3 regions of the Streptomyces sp. CS113 genome follow, and region 1 is predicted to be linked to each of the others. Evidence: riboswitches for the same ligand, from Rfam matches in the RefSeq annotation. Region 1 holds a riboswitch; each other region holds the start of a gene.
The links. A riboswitch is a leader RNA that binds a small molecule or an ion and turns the genes downstream of it on or off. The one in region 1 is predicted to bind cyclic di-AMP.

Region 1 (5,512 bases):
GCTGCTCCGCCGTGACCTTCGGCAGGTCGGGGTCGCCCGAGTCGGCGAGCGCGGGGACGAGCCCGATCGTCACGGCCGCCACTCCCATCACCGCGACCGGGACGACGTACCGCGCGGCCTTGCGCCGTCCGGCCCGCAGCTCCTCGCCCTCCCCGGCGGTCGTGCTGTCGTCGGAATCGATCGGTGCCATGTCTGCCCTACCTCCGTCGTCGGCGGCGGCTGTCTCGCGACCTCGCACGCGTTCACCCGTGAGCCGCCATTCTCACCCGAATCGGTGAGGATTGGTGTTTTTCCGTGGTGTCCATCTGACCAAATCACCGGAGCGCAGGCGTCAGACCCCGGGCTCAACTCCGCCTACTCCTGCGGGATGACACGCAAGGGCCCAGACTCCCCCGGCCCGTAGGGGCCGCTGTACGCCACCCGGCAGCGGACGGGCCCGACGCGTGACGCACGTCACGGACGGCGCGTCACGGGCGGCGCGTCATGGGCGGCGCGCAGCGAATGGTGCGACGGACGACACCGGCAGACACCTGCCGGCACTGGCAGACAGCCGACGGCACCGGCAGACAGCTGACAGCAACGGCAGACAGCCGACGGCTCGTGACGGGCCGCCGAGCGGTCAGCCGGCCCGGTGGACCACCGCGTCGCACAGCTCGATCAGCGAGGCCTTCGCGTCGCACTCCCGCAGCGGGGCCAGCGCGGCCCGGGCGTCCTTGGCGTACCGGACGGTGTCCCGGCGGGCCTGCTCCAGCGCGGGGTGCGCGCGCAGCAGGCGCAGCGCCTCGGCGTGCCGCGCGTCGTCGCTCAGGTCGGAGTCGAGCAGCTCGCACAGCGCGAGGTCCTCGGCGAGCCCCAGCCGGGCCGCCCGCTCACGCAGCCGCAGTACGGGCAGGGTGGGGATGCCCTCGCGCAGGTCCGTGCCGGGCGTCTTGCCGGACTCGTCGGAGTCGGAGGCGATGTCCAGGACGTCGTCCGCGAGCTGGAAGGCGACACCGAGCCGCTCGCCGTACTGGGTCAGCACGTCCACCACCGTCTCGTCGGCGCCGGACATCATCGCGCCGAACCGGCAGGAGACCGCCACCAGCGAGCCCGTCTTGCCGCCCAGCACGTCCAGGTAGTGGTCGACCGGGTCGCGGCCGTCCTGCGGGCCGGCCGTCTCCAGGATCTGGCCGGTGACCAGCCGCTCGAACGCGAGGGCCTGGACCCGGACGGCCTCGGGACCGAGGTCGGCGAGGATCTGCGATGCGCGGGCGAACAGGAAGTCGCCGGTGAGGACCGCGACCGAGTTGCCCCAGCGGGTGTTCGCACTGGGCACGCCGCGCCGCACGGCGGCCTCGTCCATCACGTCGTCGTGATACAGCGTGGCGAGGTGGGTCAGCTCCACGACCACGGCCGAGGGCACGATCCCGGGGGCGTAGGGGTCGCCGAACTGGGCCGAGAGCATCACCAGCAGCGGCCGGAACCGTTTCCCGCCGGCCCGCACCAGGTGCTGGGCGGCCTCCGTGATGAACGGCACCTCGCTTTTGGTTGCCTCGAGCAACCCTTCCTCGACAGCAACCAATCCGGCCTGGACATCGGCTTCCAGAGCCTGGTCCCGCACGCTCAGCCCGAACGGCCCGACGACGGTCACGAGGGGTCTCCTGTCTGCTGGTGTCTACTGGCGATTACCCGGCGATTACCTGGTTTGTCGATAGGTCGCTGCCACCACTCAAGTCAGCGTATCCGGTCACGTTTCGATCACCGCTAGCGCCCACCGTTACAGGCTGGTCGGTATCGGATCATGAACGGTATGTTTTTGATCAGGTGATATGAGCAGATTTCGGTTGACATCGCCGGAGGGCCAGAGAACAAGGGGAGCCGGACCCGGAGGGCGGACGGAGCAGAAACCGCCACCGAAGATCCCATCACTCCTCCCAACGGCCCGCACTTCGAGAACGTCACCCGATCGACACGCGCACCCACCCCCTGCCACGCCGGTTCACGCGCGCGCCCCGGCGGGTACGGCCACCCCCTTCCCGGCCACCCGCTCCCCACTCGCTTCCCTCCCCTCGCCGCTCGACACTCGAAGCCGTCGCCACCCGCGGCCGGTTGACGCACAGTTGAGGCTAATGCCCGTTTTGCGGTGCTTGTTTAAGCCAGTGAGTTGGCTCACTTCGAGCCACCTGCGAGCAACCCCGCCCGAACCTGTGCCCCGCCTTTGCCCCGCAAGCCAGTTGGGACGTGGCAACAGCAAAGGATCAAGAGCCTCAAACACCTCAGACCATGGTCAACAGGCGCGTTGGGTGATTCCTGCACTTGTTCCGGACATGTGCTCTCGCATACGTTCCCGGCCTGTCGGGCGGACGCCGAATCCTGCCACCGCCCGTCGCACAGTCATCCACCAACACACTCGCCGGCAGGAGCGGGGGACCCAGGTAAGTCGCCGCGCCGGTCACCACCGGAGCGGCTCGGGGTGAAGCCGTACCCGTCAGGGCGCGGCCGGGCACCTCCCCGCCCGAACCCGACAGCTCACCTCGTAGGCGTAAGGAGAGGGACACCGCATGTCTGCCAACGGTCAGAACCGTCACGCCCGCACCAGCCGCCTCGCCCGGAAGCTCGCCGTGGCCGGCGCCGGTGCCGCGGTGCTCGCGCTGCCGCTCATCGGCGCCAGCACCGCCTCCGCGGCCACCCCGGCCGCCGCCACGACCGCCACCACGGCGGCCACGGCCTACCCGGACAACCTCGACGGCTGGATCCGTGAGTCGCTCGACATCATGGCCCAGCACGGCATCCCCGGGACCTACGAGGGCATTCACCGCAACATCATGCGGGAGTCCTCCGGCAACCCGCTCGCCATCAACAACTGGGACATCAACGCCATCAACGGCACCCCGTCCAAGGGCCTGCTCCAGGTGATCGACCCGACCTTCCAGGCGTACCACGTCGAGGGCACCTCCTGGGACCCGTACGACCCGGTCGCCAACATCACCGCCGCCTGCAACTACGCGGCCGACCGCTACGGCTCGATGGACAACGTCTTCAGCGCGTACTGAGCCGTACCGCCGCGGTGGCGCACCATGCGGTGAAGCACCATGTGGTGGCGCACCATGTGGTGGCGCACCATGGGGTACCGCCTCACGCGGTACCGAAGATCCGCTCGAGGACGACGGCCACGCCGTCGTCCTCGTTCGTCGTGGTGACCTCGTCCGCCACCGCCTTGAGTTCGGGGTGGGCACCGGCCATGGCGACGCCGTGGGCCGCCCAGTGGAACATGGGGATGTCGTTGGGCATGTCCCCGAAGGCGATCGTCCGCCGCCGCCCCACACCCAGGCGCTCGGCGGCCAGCGCCAGGCCGGTCGCCTTGGTGATGCCGCAGGGCTGGAGCTCCACGGTGCCGGGCCCCGACATGGTGACCGTCGCGAGGGAGCCGACCACCGCGCGCGCCGTCCCCGCCAGTTCGTCGTCGGTCAGCTCGGGGTGGCGGAGCAGCACCTTGCTGATCGGCGTGGACCACAGCTGCTCGCGACGCTCGACGCGCACCGCGGGCAGTGTCGGGTGGGGCATCAGGTAGCCCGGCTCGATGAGCGTCAGCCCGTCGACGCCGTCCTGGTCGACGGCGGCGTGCACCTGTCCCACCTCGGCCTCGATCTTGCCGAGCGCGGTCTCGGCCAGCTCCCGGTCGAGGGTGACCGACCACAGCATCCGGTGCGCACCGGCGTCGTACACCTGCGCGCCCTGCCCGCACACCGCGAGTCCCGTGCAGCCGAGCCGGTCGAGCAGCGGGCGCACCCGGGGGGCCGGCCGCCCCGTCACCACCAGGTGGCGCGCACCCGCCCCGGCGACCCTCGCCAGCGCGGCCAGCGACCGGTCGGAGACGGTGTCGTCGCCGCGGAGCAGCGTGCCGTCCAGGTCGGTGGCGACGAGTGAATATGCGGTGCGGTCCATGATCAGAGAATACGGACACCGCACCCCTCCGACTCACCCGTGACCGCTTCCGAACGAGGGCGTGGTGAGTGCGTTCGAACCCGGCCGCCGATGCACGCGAACGCCCGGTCAGGTCCCACAACCTGACACATCATCGGCTGGAGCGGGTTCAGGGCCTCAGCGCCGTTCGGCGACACCACGACCTGCCGGACACTGCCTCCTGCCGCACTGCCCAAGACCGGTAGGTCACCCGTAACGTGTGGCCCGACCACGTGTCACACCACGCACACCGATCGCGTGGCACACCGATCGCGTGGCACACCGGCGCGCACGGCGCACATGGCGAGCACGAAAGCGAGGCAGCACCCGATGCCCCCCTTCGATGTCCCCGAGGGTGACCCCTTCGGCCCGCACAACCTTCCGTACGGCGTGTTCTCGATCCCCGGCTCGTCCGACGGGCCGAACCGGACGGACCGGACGGACCGTACGGTGGGCGTCCGGCTCGGCGACCACGTCCTCGACGCGGGCGCGGCGGCCCACGCGCTCGGCTCGCCGTACGCGTCCCTGCTCGCCCAACCCACCCTCAACCTGCTGCTGGCGGCCGGACGCACGGCGTGGTCGGACGTGCGGCGCGCGCTGACGGCGTGGGTGACGGTCCCCTCCCACCGCGAGGTCCTGGAGCCGTTCTTCCATCCGCTGTCGTCGGTGACCCTGCACCTGCCCTTCGAGGTCGCCGACTACGTCGACTTCTACGCCTCCGAGAACCACGCCCGCAACGTCGGCCAGATCTTCCGCCCCGATGCCGCGGACTCCCTCACCCCGAACTGGAAGCACCTCCCGATCGGCTACCACGGACGCTCCGGCACGGTCGTCGTGTCCGGCACGGACGTCGTCCGCCCGTCTGGGCAGCGCAAGGCACCGGCCGACGCCGCTCCCGTCTTCGGCCCGTCCGTCCGCCTCGACATCGAGGCCGAGGTCGGCTTCGTGGTGGGTGTGCCGTCCGAGATGGGCAGTCCGGTGGCGCTCGGCGACTTCCGCGAGCACGTCTTCGGGCTCTGCCTGCTCAACGACTGGTCCGCGCGGGACGTCCAGGCCTGGGAGTACGTCCCCCTCGGCCCGTTCCTTGGCAAGTCCTTCGCCACGTCGGTGTCGGCCTGGATCACGCCGCTGGACGCGCTGGAGGAAGCGCGGGTCGCCCCGCCGGAGCGCACGCACGAACTGCTGCCCTACCTGGACGACACGGACGCCGACCAGGACGGCCCCGGCGGCTACGACCTGCGCATCTCCGTCGCCCTCAACGGCCACGTCGTCTCCGAGCCGCCGTTCTCCACCATGTACTGGACGGCCGCCCAGCAGTTGGCCCACATGACGGTCAACGGCGCGTCGCTGCGCACCGGCGACCTCTACGGCTCTGGCACGGTGAGCGGGTCGGCCGAGCGGGAGCGGGGTTCGCTGCTCGAACTGACCTGGAACGGCCGCGACCCCCTGGAACTCCCCGACGGCAAGCGGACGTTCCTGGAGGACGGGGACGTGGTGACGCTCTCGGCCTGGGCCCCGGGGCCGGACGGTGTCCGGGTGGGCCTGGGAGAGGTGACCGGGCGGGTGGTCG
Region 2 (5,512 bases), 180 kb from region 1:
AGCTTGTCCACCTTGTCCCTGACCTGTGCCGCCGTCGGCTGCGGGTCGGCGTGTCCGGTGCCGCCGCCCAGCCCCGCGGCGGTGGCCGCGCCCGCGAGGGTGATGGTGGCCGCCGTACGGGCCCTGCCGCCGCCCGTCGCGCGCTGTCGCGGCCTGCGGTGCGCTCCCACCTGCGATCCACGTCCTTCCGTACGACTCGACTCCGGTCCGTGCCGGGTCGGCTCCGGTCCGTTCCGGCTGCCTGAGCGAGGACGCTAGGCGGGTCGGTAACGGTCCGGTGACGGAATGCGCGGAAGTGGCGGCACCGGATCGCACGGCGACCGCACGTGACCGCCGGCGCCTCCAGGGCGCGTCGTCTTCACACAGGGTGATGACCGATGTGCCGGATCGGAGGCGGGTGGGGGTGGGGAGCTGTTATGGGGTCGGCGGGGCAGGCCGGTGTCCGGCGGCGGCGGGGCAAGCCGGTGTCCGGCTGCGGGGCAGGCCGGTGTCCGGGCGTGGCGGGCCCCTCATTAGGCTCCGGCCCCATGGACGTACTCATCCACATCTTCGTCGGCCTGCACATCATCGGTATCGCCTCGCTCCTGGGCGGCTTCCTGACCCAGATGAAGGCGATGGGCCAGGGCACGGCCCGGTTCACCCCCGCGATGCTGCACGGCGCGCTGACGATGCTGGTCACCGGCGCCGTCCTGGTCGGCCTCAACCAGGCCCAGGACTACTCCGTCGACAACGTCAAGATCGGCGTCAAGCTCGCCGTACTGATCGTGATCCTCGGCCTGGTCTACGTGAAGCGGGACGAGGAGAAGGTGGAAAAGCCGCTGTTCGCGCTGGTGGGCGGGCTGACCCTGGTCAACGTCTTCATCGCGGTGCTGTGGACCTGACCGTCGCACCGGGGTCCGCTGCCGCGGACCGCAGCCCCGCCCGGGCCCGTACGACCGCGCCCGCGGCGACCGCCAGCCACCCGGCCACCGCGATCCACAGCAGCGCCCGGCCGGGCACGTCCAGCCACGGGACGTCGACGACGGCGGCCACCGACAGCGTCGCCGCCGCCGTCATACCGAGCGGGAAGACGGTCGACCAGCGGCGCACGTCGTAGCGCAGGCGGGGCCAGGCGATCTCCGCCGCCAGGAGCACGGCGTACCAGGCGAGGTCGAGCGTGAGCAGGAAGACCGTCACGTCGTGCAGGACGGCCTGGTCGTCGGCGTTCCACAGGTACATGCCGGTCCCGGCCGCCGCGAGCAGCTTGGCGCCGGCGAGGGCCGAGATGGCGAGCGCGCCGCCCGCCACCCAGTGGTCGCCCGAGCCCCGGGCCACCTGCCGCAGATCGAAGCGGAACAGCGCGATCAGGTAGAGCACGATGCCCAGCCAGAACGGCACCAGCGCCGCGTGCGCCAGCCAGGGCGTCGAGGTGGCCGCGGCCAGTGTGGCGGCGAGCACGGCGAGCCCCTCCGTGGCCACGCAGCTCAGGAACACCGCCCCGGGCATCCGCCGCCCCCAGTGCCGCACCACCAGGAGCAGCAGCCACGGCCACAGCAGGGCGGCCAGGGCCAGCAGCACCGCCGCCAGGAGCGACCAGCCGAGCAGCGAGAAGCGGGTGCCGAGCACGGTCGTCGCGGCGACGGCGGTGAGCGCCCCCGGTGTCCCGGCCCGCTTCACCCACTGCGCCCGGTCGGCCAGCAGCAGGTAGACGAAGTTCGCGGCCAGTATCAGCCAGGCGGCGCACGCCAGGACCAGGGCGATCCGGGACAGGACCTCGCGGCCCGTCAGATGCAGGGCGACCGACACGATGCCGGTCGCCATCACCGCGGCCCCGGCCGCCGGTGGACGCTGCGCCCACCAGGCGCGCAGCGCGGAGGGATGGGTGGCCGATGACATGGGCCCGATGCTAAGGACCCGCGGCGATCAGGCCGGGCGCACCACGCTGTAGATCGACGACTCGCCGTCGTAGAAGATCGACTCCTCGCGGACGTACGCGCCCGGCTTCGGCGCGTGGATCATCATGCCGTCGCCGATGTACAGGCCGACGTGGCTGATGTCGTCGTAGAAGAAGACCAGGTCACCGGGTTGTGCCTGGGAGACGGAGACGGTCGTGCCGGCGTTGACCTGGTCGTAGGTGACGCGCGGCAGGGTCACGCCCGCGGCCTTCCAGGCGGCCTGGGTGAGGCCCGAGCAGTCGTAGGAGCCGGGGCCCGTGGCGCCCCAGACGTACGGCTTGCCGATCTGGGCGCGGGCGAAGGCGATCGCCTTCTCGGCCTTGGTGCCGTTCGAGGTGCCCGGCGTCGACGAGCCCGACTCCGACGTGCCGGTGCCGCCGGAGCTTCCCGAGGATCCGGAGCCGCTCTCCTGCTCGGCGGCCTCCTCCCGGCGCTTGCGCTCGGCCTCCTCCTGCGCCGCCTGCCGCTTCGCCAGCTCGGCGGCCTTGCGGGCGGCCTCCTGCTGCTTCTTCTTCTCGATCGCCGCGAGCCGGGCCTTCTCCTCGGCGGTCAGTTCCGAGAGCAGCTCCCGCGCGGTGGCGAGTTTCTTCTGGACGGTCGCCTTGGCCGTCTTCAGGTCCTTCTGCGAGTCGGTGAGCGTCTCGAGGCTCTCGGTGGCCTCGCGGCGCTTCTTCATCGTGTCGGACTGCTGGGTGACGTAGTCGTCGACGGCGGTCTTCTGCCGGCCGGTGAGCCGGTTCATCAGCTGGTTCTGGTCGAAGTAGTCCTGCGGCGAGTCCGCGAGGAGCAGTGTCGCGGTCTCCGGGACCGAGGCGCCCGTGCGGTACTGGGCGGAGGCGAAGGAACCCAGCTCCTCGCGCGCGTCGTTGAGCTTCTGGGTGCGCTGGGCGACGTCGTCGAGGAGGGTGTCGACCTTCTTGCGCTGCTTGGAGGTCTTCTCCTTGGCCGCGTTGTACTTCTCGGTCGCCGACCCGGCCTGGCGGTAGAGGTCGTCGACCTTCTTCTCGACCTCTTCGAGGGTCGGCCGGTCGTCCGACGGCGTGGCGTTCGCCGTCTGGGACAGCAGGGCGACGGAGGTGAGGGCCGCGGTGGCGAGGGCCGGGGTCCGTATGCCCGCGACGCGGGGACCGGTGGGACGCGACTTGCGGTGCGACGCCAAGGAGGCGACTCCTTCCAGTGCTCCGCCTACCGGGTTAGCTGTCGGGTTCGGGCGGTGTGATGCGGAAGGGTTGCCCTACGGCGAGTCCGTCCCTCACGGAGGGCGGTGTCGCCGATTCACCCCAAAGTTCTCGGTTGGGTCCCCGGCTCCGGCTGCCGTGCGGCGTACCGGACTCGGCGGAGGCCGCGCGGCCCGGCGAGGTTCGCCGGAGGGGGTCGAGCGGCCTGCCCCGCACCGTAGCCAACTCGTGTGGCCGCTGTGAAGGTTGGTGGGTGATATGCCCGATACATTTTCGTGACCTTCTGTTCGGGTGCCTCCGGGGCGGTCATGGGCGTCACTCTTCGTGGTTCCGCTGGTCGCAGGGCGTGTCCGCGCCCGGGAGCGGTGGGCATTTTCCGGGGTGGCACCGGGTTGTCGGTGGGGCGCCCTAGACTCGGAGAGCGATGAGCAGCCTCTTTGACGACAGCTTCCTGGCGAGCCTCCAGACCCCCCGGGGTCACGAGGAGGAACCCCCGCCGCCGCCCGAGGACGAGCACGGACCGGAGCCGGTGCCGCACGATCTGTTCGGCGGGAAGTTCGACGCGCCTCCGGAGCGGGAGACCCACTACCGGGACGGCGCCCCGCGCCCCGCCCTGGACGCCGCCGCGCTCCTGGAGGGGCTGAACGAGTACCAGCGGGCCGCCGTCGTCCACTCCGGCTCCCCGCTGCTCATCGTGGCCGGTGCCGGTTCCGGCAAGACCCGCGTCCTCACCCACCGCATCGCCCACCTGCTGGCCGAGCGGAGCGTCCACCCCGGGCAGATCCTCGCGATCACCTTCACCAACAAGGCCGCGGGCGAGATGAAGGAGCGCGTGGAGCAGCTCGTCGGCCCGCGCGCCAACGCGATGTGGGTGATGACCTTCCACAGCGCGTGCGTGCGCATCCTGCGCCGCGAGTCGAAGAGGCTCGGCTTCACCTCGTCGTTCTCGATCTACGACGCCGCCGACTCCAAGCGGCTCATGGCGCTGGTCTGCCGCGACCTCGACCTGGACCCGAAGAAGTTCCCGCCGAAGTCCTTCAGCGCCAAGATCTCGAACCTGAAGAACGAGCTGATCGACGAGGAGGACTTCGCCGCGCAGGCTGCCGACGGCTTCGAGAAGACCCTCGCCCAGGCGTACGCGATGTACCAGTCGCGGCTGCGCGAGGCCAACGCCCTCGACTTCGACGACCTGATCATGACCACGGTCAATCTGCTGCGCGCCTTCCCGGACGTCGCCGAGCACTACCGCCGCCGCTTCCGGCACGTCCTGGTCGACGAGTACCAGGACACCAACCACGCCCAGTACGCCCTGGTGCGCGAGCTGGTCGGCGTGCCCTCGGAGCACCCCGTCGACGTGCCGCCGGAGGCCGAGGTGCCGCCCGCCGAGCTGTGCGTGGTGGGCGACGCCGACCAGTCGATCTACGCCTTCCGCGGCGCCACCATCCGCAACATCCTCCAGTTCGAGGAGGACTACCCGGACGCGACGACGATCCTGCTCGAGCAGAACTACCGCTCCACGCAGACCATCCTCAGCGCCGCCAACGCCGTCATCGAGCGCAACGAGTCCCGCCGCCCGAAGAACCTGTGGACCAACCAGGGCAGCGGCGCGCAGATCACCGGGTACGTCGCCGACACCGAGCACGACGAGGCGCAGTTCGTCGCCGACGAGATAGACCGCCTCACCGACGCGGGCGAGGCCAAGGCCGGAGACGTCGCGGTCTTCTACCGGACCAACGCGCAGTCCCGTGTCTTCGAAGAGGTCTTCATCCGCACCGGCCTGCCCTACAAGGTCGTCGGCGGCGTCCGCTTCTACGAGCGCAAGGAGGTCCGGGACGTCCTGGCCTACCTGCGGGTGCTGGCCAACCCGGAGGACTCGGTGCCGCTGCGCCGCATCCTCAACGTCCCCAAGCGCGGCATCGGCGACCGTGCCGAGGCGATGATCGACGCGCTCTCCCAGCGCGAGAAGATCAGCTTCCCGCAGGCGCTCAGGCGCGTCGACGAGGCGTACGGCATGGCCGCGCGCTCCGCGAACGCCGTCAAGCGGTTCAACACGCTCATGGAGGACCTCCGTACGATCGTCGAGTCCGGCGCCGGACCGGCGACCGTCCTGGAGGCGATCCTCGAACGCACCGGGTACCTCGCGGAGTTGCAGGCCTCCACCGACCCGCAGGACGAGACCCGCATCGAGAACCTCCAGGAACTCGCGGCCGTCGCCCTGGAGTTCGAGCAGGAGCAGGCCGAGGGCGAGGAGTCGGGGACCCTGGCCGACTTCCTGGAGAAGGTCGCGCTCGTCGCGGACTCCGACCAGATCCCGGACGAGGAGGACGGCGACGGCGTCGTCACCCTGATGACCCTGCACACCGCCAAGGGCCTGGAGTTCCCGGTCGTCTTCCTCACCGG
Region 3 (5,512 bases), 2.4 Mb from region 1:
GATGTCACATCCGTGTTCCCCCCGGTCCACCGCGACCGGCGGGAGCGTCACCGCACGTCCGGGCGCCTGTATAGGGTGACGTGCGTGGGGAGAGTCCGGTTGAGCGTGGCGGAGCGGCGCGAGGAGCTGCTGGGCGCCGCCATCGAGCAGATATCGGCGCGGGGCGTGGCGGCACTGCGGATCGCCGACGTGGCCGCTGCGCTCGGCGTCAGCAACGCCCTGGTGCTCTATCACTTCTCCACGAAGGAGCGCCTGGTGGCGGCCGCGTTCACCCATGCCGCCGAGGACGATCTCGCCCATCTGCGGGGGCTGCTCGCCCGCCGTACGTCGGCGTTGCGCCGCCTGCGGGCGGCCGTGCGGTGGTACGCGCCGACCGGTCCGGCCAAGGGCTGGCGGCTGTGGATCGAGGGCTGGGCGGCGGCGCCCCGCGAGCCCGCGCTGCGGGAGGTCACCCGCGAGCTGGACCGCCAGTGGAAGGCGGCGATCGCCGGGGTCATCGCCGAGGGCGTGGCCGCCGGTGAGTTCTCCTGCCCCGAGCCGGACGCCGCGGCGCTGCGGCTGACGGCGTTGCTGGACGGGCTGGCGGTGCAGCTCACGTCGTACACGGGCACGGTGTCGCGGGCCCGGGCGCAGGAGTGGGTGGACGAGGCGCTGGCCCGGGAACTGGGCCTGGAGCGAGCGGCCCTGGCGCCCACGCGGCGCTGACGCCCGTCCGTCCGCCGTACCCCGTGCGGCATGCACGCGGTCCGTCCGCTCCCCGCCGTCAGGCCACCGCGGCGATCCGCGTCTTGATGTCGTCCGGGGACAGGGTGCCCTTGGCCGTCACGTGGTCGCCCGAGGACTCGCCGCGCAGCCGGCGCCCGATCCACGGCACCAGGTACTCGCGGGTCCAGTGCACGTCGTCGCGCCGGACGTCGAGCGTGCCGCGCGGCGGCAGGGGCGGCCACGGCTGGTCCGGTTCGGCCGGGACGCGCAGGCCGAGGGCCTGTCCCGCGCGCAGTGCCACCCGGGTGTGGCCCTCCGGCGACAGGTGCAGCCGGTCGGCGTCCCACGCCCTGCGGTCCTGGACGCTCCTGAGCGACCACAGGTCGAGCACGGGGCAGCCGTAGCGGTCGGCGATGGCGCGGACGTGCCCGTTGTACGTGGCGATCTTGCCCCGCAGGTGCTTGAGGACGGGCACCCCGCGGGTGTCGAAGCCGGTGGTCACCAGGACGGTGCCGGCCGCGGCGGTCAGCGCGGCCACCGCCAGTTCGAAGCGCTCGGCGACCTCGTCGGGATCGGTGCCGGGCCGGATGATGTCGTTGCCGCCGGCCGCGAACGAGACCAGGTCCGGCGCGCAGGCGACGACCCGCGGGACCTGTTCCGCCACGATCTGGTCGAGGAGCCTGCCGCGCACGGCGAGGTTCGTGTACGTGAAGTCGCCCTCGGGGCGCCGGTCCGCGAGCAGTACGGCGAGCCGGTCCGCCCAGCCGACGAACGCCCCGTCCGGGCCGGGGTCGCCGACGCCCTCGGTGAAGCTGTCCCCCACCGCCACGTACGACCCGATCACTGCTCTGCTGTCACTCTTCGAATCGTCTGCCACATCCGCCCATGATTCACCTTGGAATGTGACCTACGCGACCGTAGGAAGGGGTTGACGGGCGGTGAGAAAGGCCACGCCTAAAGTGTTCGTCAATTCCGGAATACATCGGGGAACGGATACGCCGGACGCCGGACACGCCGAAGGCCGGACCCGGGGATCGGGGTCCGGCCTTCGGGGCGCGGAGGCTGCGCGGGTCCGGTCGTCAGACGGAGACGCCGTGCGAGCGCAGGAACGCGATCGGGTCGATGTCCGAGCCGTAGTCCGGCGTGGTGCGGATCTCGAAGTGCAGGTGCGGGCCGGTCACGTTACCGGTGGCACCGGAGAGGCCGACCTGCTGACCCGCCGTCACCGACTGACCGGCGGAGACGGAGAGCGAGGAGAGGTGGGCGTACTGGGCGTAGTGGCCGTCGGCGAGCTGGATGACGACCTGGTTGCCGTACGCGCCGCCCCAGCCGGCGGAGACGACGGTGCCCGCGCCGACGGCCTTCAGGGAGGTGCCGGTCGGGACGACGAAGTCGGTGCCGGTGTGGTAGCCGCTGGACCACATGCTGCCGGACTGGTGGTACGGGGTACCGACGGTGCCGCCCACGACGGGGGAGGTGTAGCCGCTGGTGGTGCCCGCGGACTGGGTCCCGGTGTTCGAGGAGGCGGAGGAGTCCGAGGAGGAGGCCTTCTCGGCGTCCGTCGACTTCTTGGCCGGCTTCTCGGCGGCCGGCTTCTCGGCGGACTTCTGCGCGGGCTTGTCCGACTGCGCGGAGGACGGCGCCGCGGACTTGGCGGCCTGGGCGCCGATCGACAGCTCGAGACCGGGGTGGATCAGCGACGGGTCGGAACCGACGGCCTCGCGGTTGTCCGCGTAGAGCTTCTTCCAGCCACCGTCGACGTGCTGCTCGTCGGCGATCTTCGAAAGGTAGTCACCGCTCTTCACGGTGTAGGTGCGCGAGTCGGAGTTCTTCTCGGCGGCGGCCTTCTTGGCCGCCGCCGGAACGGACTGCGTGGCCTGCTCGGAAACGGAGTGCGCGGGAGCGGCGTTGGCGGCGGCGGCACCCATCAGCGGGAGTGCGAGCGCGGCGCCACCGGTTCCGGCGACGGCGATGGCGCGGGTCAGGCGCATGGCCCTGGTACGGCGGTGCTTACCCTTCGCGGGCATGGCGAATTCCTCTCCGGCGCCTGCGAGGTGAGCTGTCGGGTGCGGGCTGGAGATGCCCGGCCGCGCCGAAACGCGGCTTTACCCCAAGCCGTTCCGGGAACCGGAACAGGCAGTTCTACCTGTGGGTCCCCCGCTCCTGCCGTGTACGGGTGGTGGATGAGTGCGGGCTCCGGTCGGCGGCAGGATTAGGCGTCCGTCCGGATCGGTGGTGAACGTAAGGGACCAGGACGCGCAGGGACAAGCGAGAGGTTCCTCCGTCCGGTGTTCCGATTGATCCTTTACGGGAATTACCGGTAACCCTGCGTCGATTTCCGTCGCGCCGTTTTTCCTTAAAGGCCTTGAGAAACAGCTGAATTACGTGAACATGACGGGCAACACACGGTCACGGATATGACGCTGCTCACGCGCCCCTCACCCACCCTCCGCCATTTCAGGCCCAGTTGTTATGAAGGCACCAATTCGGACAGAAGGCTCTTATCGGCTCGCACTATCCCTCGGAGCATGATTTCGCGCGCGGGTCATGCCGTATCGTCGTGGGACGCCCGCCGGCGAGCAGCGGCGGCGGCGTGGACTGGGAGGAGCCCCCGTGACGCAGCAGGTCCCGTCGACCGAGCCCGAGCTGACCGGAGTGCGCAACTTCCGGGACGTGGGCGGACTGCCGACCGTGGACGGCCGGCGGGTGCGCCCCGGGGTGCTGTTCCGCAGCGGCCACCTGGCGCACGCCACCGGCGAGGACACCGCGTTCCTGGCCTCGCTGGGCCTGCACACGATCTTCGACTTCCGCAACGCGGCCGACCAGAAGCTCGAGGGGCCGGACGTCGAGCTGCCCGGCGTGCGCAATGTGAACCTGCCGCTGAGCGATCCGGCCGACGGCGCCGAGTTCTGGAAGATGGTCCGCGACGGGGACCTCGACCAGCTGCACGGAATCCTCGCCGACGGCAAGGGCGCCCAGCGGATGATCGACTCCTACCGCTCGATCGTCACGGAGCGCACGGCGGAGCACTCCCGCATCCTGCACGCGCTCGCCGAGGACAGCGTCCCCGCGCTGATGCACTGCGCGGCCGGAAAGGACCGTGCGGGCCTGTCCATCGCCGTCACGCTGCTCGCCCTGGGGGTCGAGCGCGAGGCCGTCGTCGAGGACTACCTGAAGTCGAACGCCGCGCACCGCCGCTACAAGGTGCGCCGCAGCGGCTCCGCGGCCGCGGCCTACTCCCCCGAGGTCATGGAGCTGCTCAGCCCCCTGTTCGACGCGCGCGCCGAGTACCTGGCGGCGGCCTTCGAGACCATCGAGGAGACGTGGGGCGGCGTCGACGCGTACCTGGAGAAGGGGCTGCGGCTCACCGCCGGGACCCGGGAGCGGCTGCGCGAGCGGATGCTGGACTGAGCCGGGGCACCCGGCACCCGCCCGCGGACGGCGCTATTTGGCGCCGACCTCGAACAGCAGGTAGAGGAAGCCGCCGAAGACGTGCCCCAGGGCGATGTAGATGATCAGCCGCACCCACAGGGCGCGCGGGAACTTCTCCTGCATGGTACTCATGGCATCTCTCCGGGGTTCGGGCCGGCGGCCGGGCCGAGGCACAGGGCGGCCGCCGGGCTTTGCAGCAGGGTGTGGACGAAGAGCAGCTCGACCCCGTCGGGGTCCTGGGCGGCGATCCGGTGCGGGGTCATCGAGTCGAAGTGCGCGCCGTCCCCCACGGTGAGCCGGTGCTCGGTGTCGCCGAGGCGCAGCCGCAACCGGCCCCTGAGGACGTGGAGCCACTCCTCACCGGGGTGCACCCGCACGACGTCGCCCTGGGAGCCGTACGGCACCTGGACGCGCAGGGCGTGCATGCCGCGGCCCGGCGCTCCGGCCCGGTAGTACGTCCAGCCGCCCGCGCTCGTGGGTTCCATGTCGGCGGCGCGCACGACGGCGTCCCGGTCGGCGGCCGTCTCCCCCAGCAGCTCGGCGACGGTCGTACCGTAGACGCGGGCGAGGGAGAGCAGCATCGGCAGCGAGGGCTGGCGCTGCCCGGTCTCCAGCCGGGACAGGTGGGCGGGCGAGAGTCCCGCGGCACGGGCCGCGGTCTCCAGGGTGAGGGCGGCCCGTCGCCGCAGCTCACGCAGCTGCGGCGCGACGGCGGCGACGGTCCCCCCGGCGGGACCGGTCTCGGAGGCGCTCATGCCTCCATTCAGCCCGAACCTTGCCCACCAGGCAAATTTCTTGCCTCACGGGCAAAGGCCCGGCGGTCCGCCGCACGGACGGCCGGGCCGGGCCGGACTCAGCGGTTGGCCACCGCCTGCTTGACCAGGGTCTTGCCGAAGTCCCACATCAGGCCACCGCCGTGGTGCGCGTCCTCCATCACGTCCGTGAAGGCGTCGACGAACCGGTCGGCGTCGGCGGTGTCGATGATCAGCGGCGGGATCAGCTTGATCACTTCCAGGTGGTCGCCGGACACCTGGGTCAGGATCCGGTGCCGCTGCAACAGCGGCACGACCACCATCTGCGCGAACAGCCCCTTCCGCGCGGCTTGCAGCATCGTCCAGCGGCTGCGCAGCTTCAGGGACTGCGGGCGGCCGAACTCGATGCCGATCATCAGCCCGCGGCCCCGGACGTCGGCGAGCAGCTCGTACCGGTCCACCAGCCCGGCGAGCCGGGACTTCAGCCGCTCCCCCACCGCGGCGGCGTTCGCCACGATCTGCTCGTTCTCCATGACCGACAGCACCGCGAGCCCGGCGGCCATGGCCTGCGCGTTGGACCCGAAACTCGCCGAGTGGACCTGCACGCGGTCCATCGAGGAGTA

Region 2: it holds a riboswitch for cyclic di-AMP, as region 1 does, so the genes downstream of both, B9W62_RS15080 (C40 family peptidase) here and B9W62_RS16030 (transglycosylase SLT domain-containing protein) in region 1, are expected to answer to the same signal.
Region 3: it holds a riboswitch for cyclic di-AMP, as region 1 does, so the genes downstream of both, B9W62_RS05240 (M23 family metallopeptidase) here and B9W62_RS16030 (transglycosylase SLT domain-containing protein) in region 1, are expected to answer to the same signal.

Annotation. Positions count from the first base shown of each region.
Region 1 is NZ_KZ195574.1:3,660,451-3,665,962, forward strand. Features, by position in the region: gene B9W62_RS16020 (LolA family protein) at 1-190, opposite strand, end outside; gene B9W62_RS16025 (polyprenyl synthetase family protein) at 620-1,630, opposite strand; cyclic di-AMP (ydaO/yuaA leader) riboswitch at 2,369-2,536, shown strand; gene B9W62_RS16030 (transglycosylase SLT domain-containing protein) at 2,541-3,032, shown strand; gene B9W62_RS16035 (HAD family hydrolase) at 3,115-3,924, opposite strand; gene fahA (fumarylacetoacetase) at 4,273-5,512, shown strand, end outside.
Region 2 is NZ_KZ195574.1:3,484,302-3,489,813, reverse strand. Features, by position in the region: gene B9W62_RS15095 (C40 family peptidase) at 1-170, opposite strand, end outside; gene B9W62_RS15090 (hypothetical protein) at 528-881, shown strand; gene B9W62_RS15085 (tellurite resistance/C4-dicarboxylate transporter family protein) at 859-1,875, opposite strand; gene B9W62_RS15080 (C40 family peptidase) at 1,903-3,093, opposite strand; cyclic di-AMP (ydaO/yuaA leader) riboswitch at 3,100-3,282, opposite strand; gene pcrA (DNA helicase PcrA) at 3,537-5,512, shown strand, end outside.
Region 3 is NZ_KZ195574.1:1,211,083-1,216,594, forward strand. Features, by position in the region: gene B9W62_RS05230 (TetR/AcrR family transcriptional regulator) at 85-705, shown strand; gene B9W62_RS05235 (SGNH/GDSL hydrolase family protein) at 764-1,549, opposite strand; gene B9W62_RS05240 (M23 family metallopeptidase) at 1,785-2,732, opposite strand; cyclic di-AMP (ydaO/yuaA leader) riboswitch at 2,737-2,894, opposite strand; gene B9W62_RS05245 (tyrosine-protein phosphatase) at 3,319-4,116, shown strand; gene B9W62_RS05250 (DUF6126 family protein) at 4,150-4,269, opposite strand; gene B9W62_RS05255 (helix-turn-helix domain-containing protein) at 4,266-4,892, opposite strand; gene B9W62_RS05260 (aspartate aminotransferase family protein) at 4,991-5,512, opposite strand, start outside.